3 regions of the Halomonas sp. AOP22-C1-8 genome follow, and region 1 is predicted to be linked to each of the others. Evidence: predicted binding sites of a transcription regulator. Region 1 holds the regulator's gene; each other region holds the start of a gene.
What was found. The regulator sigma-54, encoded in region 1, starts transcription at its own class of promoters, with help from an activator protein. The targets are predictions, from matches to a motif close to TGGCACNNNNNTTGCTNT.
Positions count from the first base shown of each region.

Region 2: ACT3TY_RS09435 (nitrate reductase) is a predicted target of sigma-54. The motif match lies at 1,457-1,474, and genes of this name have one in related genera.
Region 3: urtA (urea ABC transporter substrate-binding protein) is a predicted target of sigma-54. The motif match lies at 2,655-2,672, and genes of this name have one in related genera.

Region 1 is NZ_JBQSYD010000003.1:48,907-53,142, forward strand. Features, by position in the region: gene rapZ (RNase adapter RapZ) at 1-17, opposite strand, end outside; gene ACT3TY_RS02450 (PTS sugar transporter subunit IIA) at 85-555, opposite strand; gene hpf (ribosome hibernation-promoting factor, HPF/YfiA family) at 560-868, opposite strand; gene ACT3TY_RS02460 (RNA polymerase factor sigma-54) at 967-2,379, opposite strand; gene lptB (LPS export ABC transporter ATP-binding protein) at 2,503-3,252, opposite strand; gene lptA (lipopolysaccharide transport periplasmic protein LptA) at 3,262-3,753, opposite strand; gene lptC (LPS export ABC transporter periplasmic protein LptC) at 3,762-4,236, opposite strand, start outside.
Region 2 is NZ_JBQSYD010000014.1:29,529-33,764, forward strand. Features, by position in the region: gene ACT3TY_RS09430 (NAD(P)/FAD-dependent oxidoreductase) at 1-958, opposite strand, end outside; gene ACT3TY_RS09435 (nitrate reductase) at 1,717-4,236, shown strand, end outside.
Region 3 is NZ_JBQSYD010000006.1:94,935-99,170, forward strand. Features, by position in the region: gene uca (urea carboxylase) at 1-539, opposite strand, end outside; gene atzF (allophanate hydrolase) at 554-2,395, opposite strand; gene urtA (urea ABC transporter substrate-binding protein) at 2,767-4,086, shown strand; gene urtB (urea ABC transporter permease subunit UrtB) at 4,171-4,236, shown strand, end outside.

The sequences.
Region 1 (4,236 bases):
ATAATCACCAGTTGCATAGTGGCTCTCTCTGATTGAACGTATAAAAGGGATAACGCATGAAAATGTGTTAGTCGTTATGGGCGATTATGGAGCGGCCTGTTCGCGAATCTTGCCCATTAGCAGGTCAAGCAAATCGTGCTGGCTGCTGGTTTTGCGTAATGCCTGGCGTGTGCTCGCATCATTCATAATGGTGGCCACTTGTCCCAAAAGCGACAAATGCGTGTCGTCAGCCTCTTCGGGAACCAGCAGCACAAAGACGAGGTCGACCGGGTCGCCATCAATAGCATCAAAATCAATAGGTTCTGATAATTTTAAAAAACCCGCAATAGGCGTAACGCAATGTGGGCTGCGCGCATGGGGGATGGCGACGCCGTTACCGATCCCCGTGCTGCCAAGACGTTCCCGGCCGATCAGTCGGCTGAAAACTTCCTGGCTATCCAGACTGGGTGTATTTTGAGCGATAAAGGTGCTGAAAAACTCCAGCACCCGCTTTTTGCTGCCCCCGGGCACGTCGTAAAGTACGCGCTCCGGGGGGAGGATGGTTTCCAACGTCATTGAATTAACGCACGCCAGCGCCTTGGGCGCGAGCTTGTGCTTTTTCCTTGTGCTTAACGAGTTGACGATCAATTTTGTCTGCTAAGGCGTCAATAGCGGCATACATATCGACATCTTCGGCGTCGGCATGTAAGTCGGCGCCTGCCGCATGAAGGGTGCACGCGGCATGTTGGCGCTCCTTCTCAATAGATAAGGTGACTTGTACCGTGGTGATGTGGTCGTAATGACGTTCGATGCGTTCAAGTTTTTCATTAACGTAGTCACGCAAGGCGTCAGTCAGTTCTACATGATGACCCGTGATATTTACTTGCATTGACGTGCTCCTTATCCATCGGACTGAATTTCGATTGTAACCCTTTTTACGGTGTTGCAAAGCCCCTGTCGCGAGTTTTGCCATTTCTCTTGTAACGACTAACGCAAACGACGACGTTCACTTGATGAGGGAATGCCCAGCGACTCACGATATTTCGCCACCGTACGGCGTGCCACTGTGATGCCGCCATCTCCCAGTAATGTCACCAAACGACTGTCCGAAAGAGGTTTGCCGGGAGGCTCATCTTGAATCAACTTTTTAAGCCGGGCGCGAATCGCGGTGCTTGAGTGGCTGTCTGCGCCATCCTGCCCGCTAATTTGGCTTGAGAAAAAGTACTTGAGTTCGAATACGCCCCGTGGGGTATGGATATATTTTTGTGTGGTGACCCGAGAAATGGTTGATTCGTGCATCTCAACCGCCTCGGCAATATCGGCAAGAATCAACGGCTTCATCGCTTCTTCACCGTGCTCTAAAAAACCGATTTGGCGAGTGATAATCTCGCGCCCTACGCGTAGAAGCGTGTCGTTGCGGCTGGACAGGCTTTTGATTAGCCAGCGCGCTTCTTGCAAGTGCTCTTTTAAAAACTGGTTATCCTGACTCTTGTCTGCACGCTTGATTAAGCTGGCGTAGTCGGGCTGGATACGCAGCCGGGGCAGGGCTTCAGGGTTAAGCTCCAGGTGCCAGCCTTCATGATCATGACGTACGACCAGGTCGGGCGTGATATAGCTATCGTCGGTGACGCCATAAGCGCTGCCTGGGCGTGGGTCCAGGCTTCGGATCAGACCGATCACATCGTCTAGCTGCTCATCGTCCAGGCTTAGGCGGCGCTTTAATAGGCGAATGTCATTTTTGCCCAGCGCTTCAAGAAACTGGCGAACCAATCGGCGCGCGGGAACCAGTAGGGGCGTGTCGTCGGGGAGCGTTGCTAACTGAAGCATCAAACATTCGCGCAAGTCACGGGCGAAGACGCCCGTTGGCTCGAACTGCTGTAAGCGCATCAGAGTGGTCTCTAACTCTCGCTGGCTGAGACCTTCGATGCTCTGAGCACGTAACCCATCGCGGATATCGTTGAGCGGCTGCGTCAGGTAGCCATTGGCGTCCAGTGCATCAATCAGACTTTCGGCGATTAGCTGCTCACGAGCCGTAAAGTCGGTCATCGCCAGCTGCCAAAGGAGATGTCCATGCAGGCTTTGTCCCGCGGCCTGGCGTTCAAAATCGGGGCCTTCGCTGCTGCCAGAGCTACCCATGTCCTGGTAAGTGTCAGACCAGTCGCTATCGACAGAGAGTTCCTCGGGAATGCTTTCTGACCACTCCTCGTCAGGTGTTTCGACGGTCGCCTGCTCGCCGAACTCGTCTTCCTGCTCCAGCATTGGGTTGGCATCCAGTGCCTGCTGAATTTCCTGACGTAGATCCAATGTCGATAGCTGTAGCAGTGCAATCGCTTGCTGCAGCTGAGGTGTCATGGTCAGCTGCGTACCGATACGCAATTGGAGAGAAGCTTTCATGACCATCTGAGAACCACTCGTTAATCGGAAAGCTTCACCCTAGTGCGAGTCATGTTGTTGTGCAAGTGCAATAAGCATGCCACTGATAAAATTTTTACTGCAGATCACTGTTTAGCGGTGAAATTAAATTCATAAGCGAAAATCAGCACCCAGGTAAACTTCCCTCACTTTTTGGTTATCAAGGATAGTCTGAGGGCTGCCGCCAGCAATAATGTGGCCGTCACCGACAATATAGGCGATATCGCAAATATCCAGTGTTTCTCGGACGTTATGATCAGTAATTAGCACGCCAATGTGGCGCTGTTTTAAGGCGCGAATAATGCTCTTGATTTCACCAACCGAGATGGGATCGACACCTGCAAATGGCTCGTCCAGCAAGATAAACGCGGGCTCTGTGGCCAAGGAGCGGGCAATTTCGACGCGCCGCCGCTCGCCGCCGGAAAGGCTCATGCCCAGGTTGTCACGGATGTGGGTAATATGAAAGTCGTCAAGCAGGGCCTCAAGCCGCTGCTCTCGTCCTGCCCTGTCCAGATCTTTGCGGGTTTCCAGAATCGCCATAATATTATCCGCAACCGATAGCTTGCGAAAAATAGACGCTTCCTGGGGTAGATAGCCAATGCCGGCCATCGCGCGTTCGTGCATGGGAACGCGGGTTAAGTCTTGCTCGTCGATACGCACCGTACCCGCATCAGACTTCACCAGGCCCACAATCATATAAAACGATGTGGTTTTACCCGCGCCGTTAGGGCCAAGCAGGCCTACCACGCTGCCTTGAGCAATCTCCAGGCTAATGTCTTTAACCACGCGGCGGCGCTTATAGCTTTTTGCCAAGTGATTGGCGTAAAGGGTTTTTATGGGTGGTGCTTCCGCAATAGACATGGTTGACTCCTATTGCGCTGGCTGAAGCGTCATACGAATACGCTGCGGCTCGCTACCGTTTACATCGGAGCGTGCCTGCACCACTTCGCGGTCAATGAAGTATTCCAGGCGGCCACCGGTAAACTGATCACCCGCTTGGGTCAGTTCGGCCTGGTCAATAAGCTCTACACGCCGCTCTGCTACGTGATAAACCACGCGGCGTGCCCATCCTTCCATCGGTGCGTCCTGATCATCGAGTTGATTGCGTAGGTAGGCGCGCTCTCCGGTGGCAATAGCGCGAGAAAGCTCACCCGCGTCGTTACGGATAATTTCAACGCGATCACCACGTAGTTGCATACTGCCTTGGCGAATATTGACATCGCCTGAATAAACGGCAGTGCCTGCACGCTGATCAAGGTCTAGCTGGTCGGCTTCTACTTCAATGGGGGCTTGGCTTGTCTGGGCCGCTGCCGATAGCGGCACCGCAAGGGCGAAAAGCGCGGTGCGAATAAAAGCGTTCATAGCGACTCCTAAGGATTTTGTGTTGCGGGGGGGTGATGGCCGCGGACGTTATCGGTTAGTCGGACCTGGCTATCATCAAGCCAAACATCCATACGTGATGCGCTCATTCGTTGAGGTGGCTGCTGAAACACGGCGGGCGCCTCGCTCCAGACATGACGCGCTACCCCATCATAATGTAATAACTCAGTATCAAGCTGCCAGCCTTCTGTAGGCGCCAGGAGCTGTGCATCACCAGACAGTGTTAGTGCTTGGGTGGCCGTGTTCAGAACGCCTTCGTTGGCGTGAGCGAGCCACTCTCGGTTATCACTATCAAACAGTGTCGCTTCGGGTTGAGTGACTTCGGCCTGGGTGCTTTGTGGTATGTAAACCAATAAAGGCGCGGACAGCGACTGCTGGATATGCCCTGTTTCACCAAACAGCGTGATCTCGGCATTTTCCAGCACGTGGCCAGGCTCTTCAGCCTGCGCTTCTTCGTCAACGGGC
Region 2 (4,236 bases), on a different contig from region 1:
TATAGCGGGCGCTGCCATCGCCACACAGCGTGTTGGCTAGGACATCTACTTGGCGCCAGATTGGCTCGACCAGGCCGTAGGTGTGCTGCTCGAACTGGCAGCACTCACCCAATGCGTGAATACGCGGGTCTGAGGTGGTGAGCGTGTCATCAACCATGATGGCGCGCTGCGTTGCCAGGCCTGCCAGATGGCCAAGTTCTGCGTTAGGTGTAATACCGGTTGCCACGATGACGCTCTGAGCAGGCAGGCGCTGGCCATCCCCGAGTACAACAGCGGCTAAGTTGCCTGCGCCATCGTCTTCAAAATGGCGGATGCGCGCATTGGTTAAGATGGTCAAGCCACGCAGGGTAAGCGTCGTTTCAAGCAGCCCAGCGGCCATGCTATCCAGCTGACGATTCATTAACCGCTCACTGCGCTGTAGAACGCTGACGCAGGCACCCCGCTTGCGAAGCCCTTCGGCGGCCTCCAGGCCCAACAAACCGCCGCCGACCACCACACATTCGCCGCCCTGTAGGGCAAGCGTTGCAAGCGTGTCGGCATCTTGCAGGGTACGAAACCCATACACGCCGTTAAGGCCAATGCCGGGTACCTCGGGCATTGTCGGGCGTGAGCCGGTGGCAATCACCAAGCGGTCATAGGTCAGCGTGCGGCAGGTAGTGACAACACGCTGCTCTTCGCGGTTGATCTCCAGCACGCATTCATTCAGGTGGAGGGTGATACCTTGCTTGGCGTACCACTGCGCATCCCGCAAGGTGAGGGCGCTAGGCGGCATTTCATCGGCGAGCAGTGGCGATAGCAGTATCCGGTTATAAGCGGGAGATGCTTCTGCACCAATCACCGTTATCTGCTGGGGTCGATGAGACAATTTAACGACCGCCTCTAGCAGTCGCTGGCTCGCCATGCCGTTGCCGATAACGACTAAGTGATCATCAGACGAGCACCGAGGGATAGCGATCATGGGTTGCTCCTTACTGTTTAGCGCTTGGCTACAAATGCCTATCCACAAATACTCGGCAGCGCTGAAGAAAAGCCAATAAAAAAAGCCCCTGAGTCAGCGTCCCGGGCAAGTGGATTGCCAGGAAAACCGTATCAGGGGCTTCGTTGCCCGGTAGCTGAGGCCAAACCCGTTTGTTGGGTTAAGCGCAGAGCAGCCACCGTTGGCTGCCCGCTAAGCTTAAATTTATATAACCAGTACAAGGCAATTTATCAGCCAAGCCTCGGCTATTATTTATTTTTATATTGATTATCAATGCTTTGGTTTAAAGAGGTAGATTGAAGGCAGCGCCTTTTCAGCCGCTTACGCTCAGCCTGCGCACGCTATTGGTGCGCTAAGCGGTAAGAATGCACCTTGAGTAGTCAGCGTTAGCAAAAAACCTGCCTACAAGATAAGTCGAAAGATATTTTATTGGTTATTAACCTTCTGTTTAATCTGGTGTTTTTGTTTTAATGGGTTGGTTGGCGTAGGCCTTGCTATTACCTTGGCAACAAGCAACAAAGCACAGACGGGTTTATCGGCACAATAAAATGCAGCCATCGAGTTTGACGGGCAAATAACAACGCTAACGCCATCAGACGACAGGCCATTAATAAGTATGTCCAATCCCAGCAGTGCGACATTTGGCACCGGTGCAGGTGTCCCTGAGACAACGGCGTCCAGGCAGGCTTCTTGTGAGGCTCGCTTGGGCGCTTTTTGCTTTTAAGCGGGAGGAAATCAGTATGTCCCAGGCCACACGCTCGGCTTGTAAAGCAAACACAACGTGCCCTTATTGCGGTGTCGGCTGCGGCGTAACCGCCACTGTGGCAGGCGGCACAATCAGTGCGGTTGAAGGCGATCGCGACCATCCCGCCAATTTTGGTCGGCTATGTGTGAAAGGCTCGGCACTGCACGAAACCCTTGGCCACCATGACCGGCTCACCACGCCCTGGGTCGATGGCCAAGCGGTTGACTGGAATGTGGCGTTAACCACCTTGGCAGAGCGGTTGCAAACGACTCGGGCGACCTATGGCGCTGAGTCAGTCGGTGCCTACCTTTCAGGCCAGCTACTAACCGAAGATTACTATGTGGCCAATAAGCTGTTTAAAGGCTTTTTAGGCACGCCGCACCTGGATACCAACTCGCGACTCTGCATGGCCTCTGCCGTGGCGGCGTATAAACGCTCGTTGGGCGCGGATGCCGTTCCCTGCAACTATGAAGATATTGAAGAGGCCGAGCTGGTGGTGCTGGTGGGCTCGAATCTGGCCTGGAACCATCCAGTACTCTATCAGCGCTTGAAGGTCGCCAAAACGCGCAATCCGCTGATGCGGGTGGTGGTCATCGACCCACGCGTGACCGACAGCTGCGAAATTGCCGACCTTTACCTCGGCATCGCACCCGGCAGCGATGCGGTGCTGTTCAACGGTCTGCTGGCCTGGATGGCTGAGAATAACAAGCTGGATCAGCTCTATCTGGATCGCCATACAGAAGGTTTCGACGAAGCGCTGCTGGCCGCGAGCCACTGCGACATTAATGGCGTGGCGGCCATATGTGATATCGACCCAGAGCGGCTGGAGACCTTTTACTACTGGTTTGCCAGCCAACTCCATGTCGTGACGCTCTACTCCCAGGGCGTCAATCAATCCACAAGCGGTACTGATAAGTGCAACGCGATCATCAACTGCCATCTGGCGGGCGGCAAAATCGGCTTGCCGGGGGCGGGGCCTTTCTCGATTACCGGCCAACCCAATGCCATGGGCGGGCGTGAAGTGGGTGGGCTTGCCAACCAGCTGGCCGCGCATATGGATTACCACACTCCCGGCGCCCTCAGCCGAGTCACCCGCTTCTGGGCGACGGAAACGTTAATGCCCGAACTGCCTCAGGCGCCCGGCTATAAGGCGGTTGAGCTTTTTGACGCGGTTGAAAGAGGCGACATAAAGGCGCTGTGGATAATGGCCACCAACCCGGCGGTCAGCTTGCCGGATGCCGCCCGCGTGCGGCGTGCGCTTGAAAAGTGCCCACTGGTCATTGTGTCTGAGTGCGCCAGCCATACCGACCTGCTGGCCTACGCCGATATCATTCTGCCCGCGACGGGTTGGTCTGAAAAAGACGGCACGGTGACCAATTCCGAGCGGCGTATTTCGCGCCAGCGTGGTTTGCTACCTGCGCCAGGCCAGGCGCGTCACGACTGGTGGATTATGTGCGAAGCCGCCAAGCGGTTAGGCTTTCAGGAGGCGTTTGACTATAGCCATCCCCATGAAATTTTTGATGAGCACGCGCGCCTTTCCGGCTTTGAGAATGAGGGAGAGAGCAAACGGCTATTCGATATTTCCGGCTTGGTGGGACTTGGGCGCGAGGGCTACGACGCGCTGGCGCCTATTCAGTGGCCGGTGACGTCTTCAGCGCCTCACGGAACGGCGCGGTTATTTGAAGATGGCAAGTTTGCCACGCCTGATGGGCGCGCCAACTTCATCGCCATAACGCCGCGCTTGCCGGAGCAACGCCTGAGTGACGCCTACCCGCTGCGCCTGAACACCGGGCGTATTCGCGACCAGTGGCACACCATGACGCGCACGGCACGCGCGCCCCGGCTGATGAATCATCGCCACGAGCCGTTTATCGAACTCCACCCAGGCGATGCTGCGAACTATGGCATTGGCGACCAGCAACTGGCAGTATTGTCCGCCGCCAGCGGCGAGTACCGGGGGCGCGTGCGTATCTCGAATGCCCAGCGGCGTGGCGAGGTGTTTATTCCCATGCACTGGAGCGATGCGTTCAGTAAATCGGCGCGTAGCGGTGCCATGCTAAAAGCTTTGACCGACCCTGTGTCAGGCCAGCCAGAAGCCAAGCACGGCGCTGTGGCGCTGGCACCGCTTGAAGCAGCCTGGGAGGCAACGCTGTTGATTGCCCATCCATTAGGGGATAATAGTCAGGAAGTGCCCCCGTGGTGCAGAAGCGATTATTGGGCACGCGTACCCATGCAGGGCTGTCAGCGTTGGCAGCTGGCTGATGCAAAGCCGGTACATGATTGGCTGGCGCTACTCACTACGTGGCTACCCGAAGGGGCTTCTTTGTGGTGTGAAGACAGCGGCAATGGCCGCTTGCGCGCTGCGGCTATTGTGCGGGGCAAACTGCGCTGGTGGCTGATGGTCGGCCCGCCGCGCGAATTGCCCGGGCTTGCCTGGCTTGAAGCGCGTTTTAACGAAACAGCCATCAGTGATAAGCACCGGCGCCGACTGCTGGCGGGGTGCGAAGATGGCGCT
Region 3 (4,236 bases), on a different contig from region 1:
AAAGCGTCTTGCAGTTCTTTGGCGCTATTGCAGCGCGTCAGGCCAATCCCGCCGCCGCCCGCGGTGCTTTTGAGCATTACCGGGTAGCCCAGGCGTTCAGCGGTGGTAAGCGCCTCTTCTACGCTGTCGAGCAGGCCGCTGCCTGGGGCTAGCGGCACGCCTGCCGCTTCGGCCAACTCACGGGCGCGGTGCTTTAGTCCGAACTCGCGCATTTGTGTAGGCGTGGGGCCGATAAAAACGATACCTTCACGCCCACAGGTTTCGGCAAAGTCAGCGTTTTCAGACAGAAAGCCGTACCCGGGAATAATGGCCTGCGCGCCGGTCTTTCGGGCGGCATCAAGAATCTGGCGCTTGTCCAGGTAGGTTTCACTGGCGCCGTTGCCCGTAAGGGCCACGGCTTCGCTGGCGCTTTCCACATGCAGGCTGTGGCGGTCTTCATGGGAATAAACGGCAACGCTGCCGACACCGAGCGCTTTTAAGGTGCGGTTGGTACGTACGGCGATTTCACCGCGGTTGGCAACTAATACTTTATTGAACATGGGTCATAGCCTCGTTATGCGTGGGAGGTTTGGGCCTTGATGTAGGCACGCCAGCCACCAAACTCGGTGACATCCTGAGCATCCGTGGTTCCATGCCCTTCGCAGATAAAGCCGTTGACCCAGCGGCCGTCGGCAAGCTCGACACTCCCGATACCCAGCGGCGGGGGAATCAGATCAACAAACGAGCCAAATTCCGACGCGGCCATTTCCCATACTTCAACAATGATGGCGGCACCATTTTCGTGAACGCGCTGCAGGCCGGGCTTGGGCGGTACCGTGTTGGGCAGGGCAAACAGGCGGTAATTGGCGGACGTTGTCGTGGATGCCACGCGCCAGGCATAGCGCTCGGTCAGTTGGGTATTCAGCGGCATGCCGGAAAGATGAGCACCTACCACAGCGACTTGAACGGTGGGGACGGCAAAGGTGGTATGAACGGTCTCCGGCGGGCGTGCCTGGTCAGTGGCACCCAGCGGCGTCGGGTGGGCATTTAGCCAGCGGCTGGCCAGTGCCTGTAGTTCCCGATCCTTCCAGGCGCCGCTCACCAGGGTGACGCCAAAAGGTAGTCCATCGTCGCGGAACCCGGCGGGTACCGCCAATGCGCAAAAATCGGCCAGGTTAACGAAATTGGTATAGGTGCCGAGCTGGCTATTGAGCGTTACCGGGTCGGCATTCACTGATGCGATAGTGGGCGCGGTAGGGGCGGTGGGGACTAACAGACCATCGATATCATCCAAGAGGCTATCGATCACCCGAACCAGCTCTTCCTTGCGGTATTGCGCCTTGAACGTATCGGTGGCGCTGAATTTACCCGCGTTACTAATAATGCCGCGCACCACGTCATTCATGTTCTGGGCATGTTCGGCCATGAAGGTTTCCACGGCGGCGTGGCGCTCCGCTACCCACGGCCCTTCGTAAAGCAGGGCTGCCAGTTCAAGCATGGGGGCAAAATCAAGTTCTACGAGCGTTACCCCTTCAAGCTTTTGCCATTTCTCCACTGCCGTTTGCCAAGCGGTTTCGGCCGCCACGTCGCCGAAGAACTGAGGCGACTGGGGGATGGCAAGCCTGGTTAGCGGACCAGGGCGGCGCATGGCCGGGGCATCCGGGGGAAGGGCGCTTGGCGCCTTGCGTGAGAAAGCGTCGGCAGGCTCGAAGCCGGCCATCAGCTCGGCGATCTGCCCGGCATCATTGACAGTCAACGAGAAGATGGAGACACAGTCCAGCGAACGGCACGCCGGTACCACCCCATCGATGCTGAACAGGCCTTTGGTGGGTTTAAGCCCGACCAGGTTATTCAAGCCGGCGGGCACGCGACCGGAGCCTGCCGTGTCGGTACCCAGTGAGAACGGCACTAGCCCGCGTGCCACCACGGACGCCGACCCAGAACTTGAGCCGCCGCTCACCACTTCAGGATTGAAGCTATTGGCCACGGCACCAAACGGAGAGCGGGTACCCACCAGGCCGGTGGCAAACTGATCCAGATTGGTCTTGCCGATGAGTACTGCGCCCGCGGTGAGCAGCTTATCAATCAGAGCAGCGTCACGGGTGGGTTGATAGGCATAGGCCGGGCAGCCCGCCGTGGTGGCAAACCCAGCGGCATCAATGTTGTCTTTCGCCGCAAACGGAATGCCGTAAAGCGGCAGCTTGTCTATCTTGCCGCCCGCCTCGTCCAGGCGTGTTTGAAGTGCTGCCAGGGCATGAGCCAGCCCCTCTTGGTCGAGAAGTGAAATCCAGGCATTGTCGGTACTGTCAGGTTTGGCGAGTTGCGTGATCAACTCACCGAGTAAGGCTTCCGGGGTTGCGCCCTCGTTATATGCCTGCCGCCATTGTTCGAGTGTCCAGCCGCGTGTGGTCATCATGTTTGGCCCTTGGTTATTCATGGTCTTGTATACAAGGCATTTTGCAAACCACAGGCCAAGAAAACGCTAAATGTTTTAAAAACAGAAGCTTGGCGATAAAAGGATAAAAATGAACAGTTTTTATGCACTTTTATCGTGCGAATCAGACCGCTTTAGCACCAATGAAGCGCTTTAAGACCCTGAATCAAAGATGGAAAACTCCTGTAAAACAACTTGTATACTTTTTATATGGTTGAATTTTTTATGTTTTTTTAAAGTGTGGAACGCATCGTGCAATGTGCAGGACGAGTTACAGGCGCTTTCAGGCAATTGAGTACACCTGATTAATGACAAATATCTAGCTGCCCGCTTGCAGCTTGGGGATGCGAAACATGAACTTGAAAAAACAGGCACTGCTGGGTCTTTCTGCACTGGCCCTTTCGGTATCGTTTCATGCGTCAGCCAATGATGACCCTATCAAGGTGGGTATCCTTCACTCCCTTTCCGGCACCATGGCTATCAGTGAGTCGACGTTAAAAGACACTGTTGAAATGCTGATCCAGCAGCAGAACGAAGCCGGTGGTCTGCTGGGTCGTCAGCTGGAAGCCGTGGTAGTGGACCCGGCCTCCAACTGGCCGCTGTTTGCCGAACGCGCCCGCGAGCTGCTGGCCCAGTATGAGGTAGACGTGGTGTTCGGCAACTGGACATCGGTATCACGTAAAGCGGTGCTGCCGGTGTTTGAAGAACTCAATGGTCTGTTGTTCTACCCGGTGCAGTACGAGGGAGAAGAGTCGTCTGCAAACGTCTTCTATACCGGTGCCGCGCCCAACCAACAGGCGATTCCCGCTGTCGAGTATTTGATTAACGAAGTCGGCATTGAGCGCTTTGCTCTGGTGGGTACCGACTATGTCTATCCGCGCACCACCAACCGCATTCTCGAAGCGTTTCTGAAAGATGAGCACGGCGTGGCAGGCGACGACATCATGGTCAACTACACGCCCTTCGGCCACTCCGACTGGCAGAACATCGTCTCCGAGATTCGTCGCTTCGGTGAAGAGGGCAAGTCTACCGCGGTGATCTCGACCATCAACGGCGACGCCAACGTGCCGTTCTACCGCGAGCTTGCCAACCAGGGTATTGATGCCGCTGATATTCCAGTGATTGCGTTTTCGGTAGGTGAGCAGGAGCTTTCCGGTATCGACACTGCGCCGCTCGTTGGCCATCTGGCTGCCTGGAACTACTTCATGAGCGTGGATACCGATGACAACTACGACTTTATCGACGCCTGGATTGAGCACACCGGTAATGAAGAAGCGGTCACCAACGACCCAATGGAAGCCCATTACATCGGTTTCAACATGTGGGCCGAGGCGGTGCGTAAAGCGGGTACCACCGATGTAGGCGCGGTGAAGGATGCCATTATCGGCGTGAGTGTGCCCAATCTCTCGGGTGGCTATGCGGCGATGATGCCCAACCACCACATCACTAAGCCGGTACTGATTGGCGAAGTGCAGGACAATGGCCAGTTCGATATCGTCTGGCAAACGCCCTCAACCGTTGCCGGCGATGCCTGGTCCGACTACTTGCCCGGCTCGCGCGACCTGATTGCCGATTGGCGCAAGCCCATGGAGTGCGGCAACTTCAACGTTGTGAACGGCTCATGCGGTGGCAGCACCGCTACTGAAGAAGCCGAAGCGGCGCTCGCCGAATAATACTGGCCACCCCTTGCCGCCCGCCTGATCGGGCGGCAAGGGAGCACGCTAACTCTCCACCTTGACCACCAAAGGAACAACCCCATGAGGCGTTTCCTTTCCTGGGGGTTTTTGTGCGCTGTGTTGTTGGGCATAACACTCAACGTACAG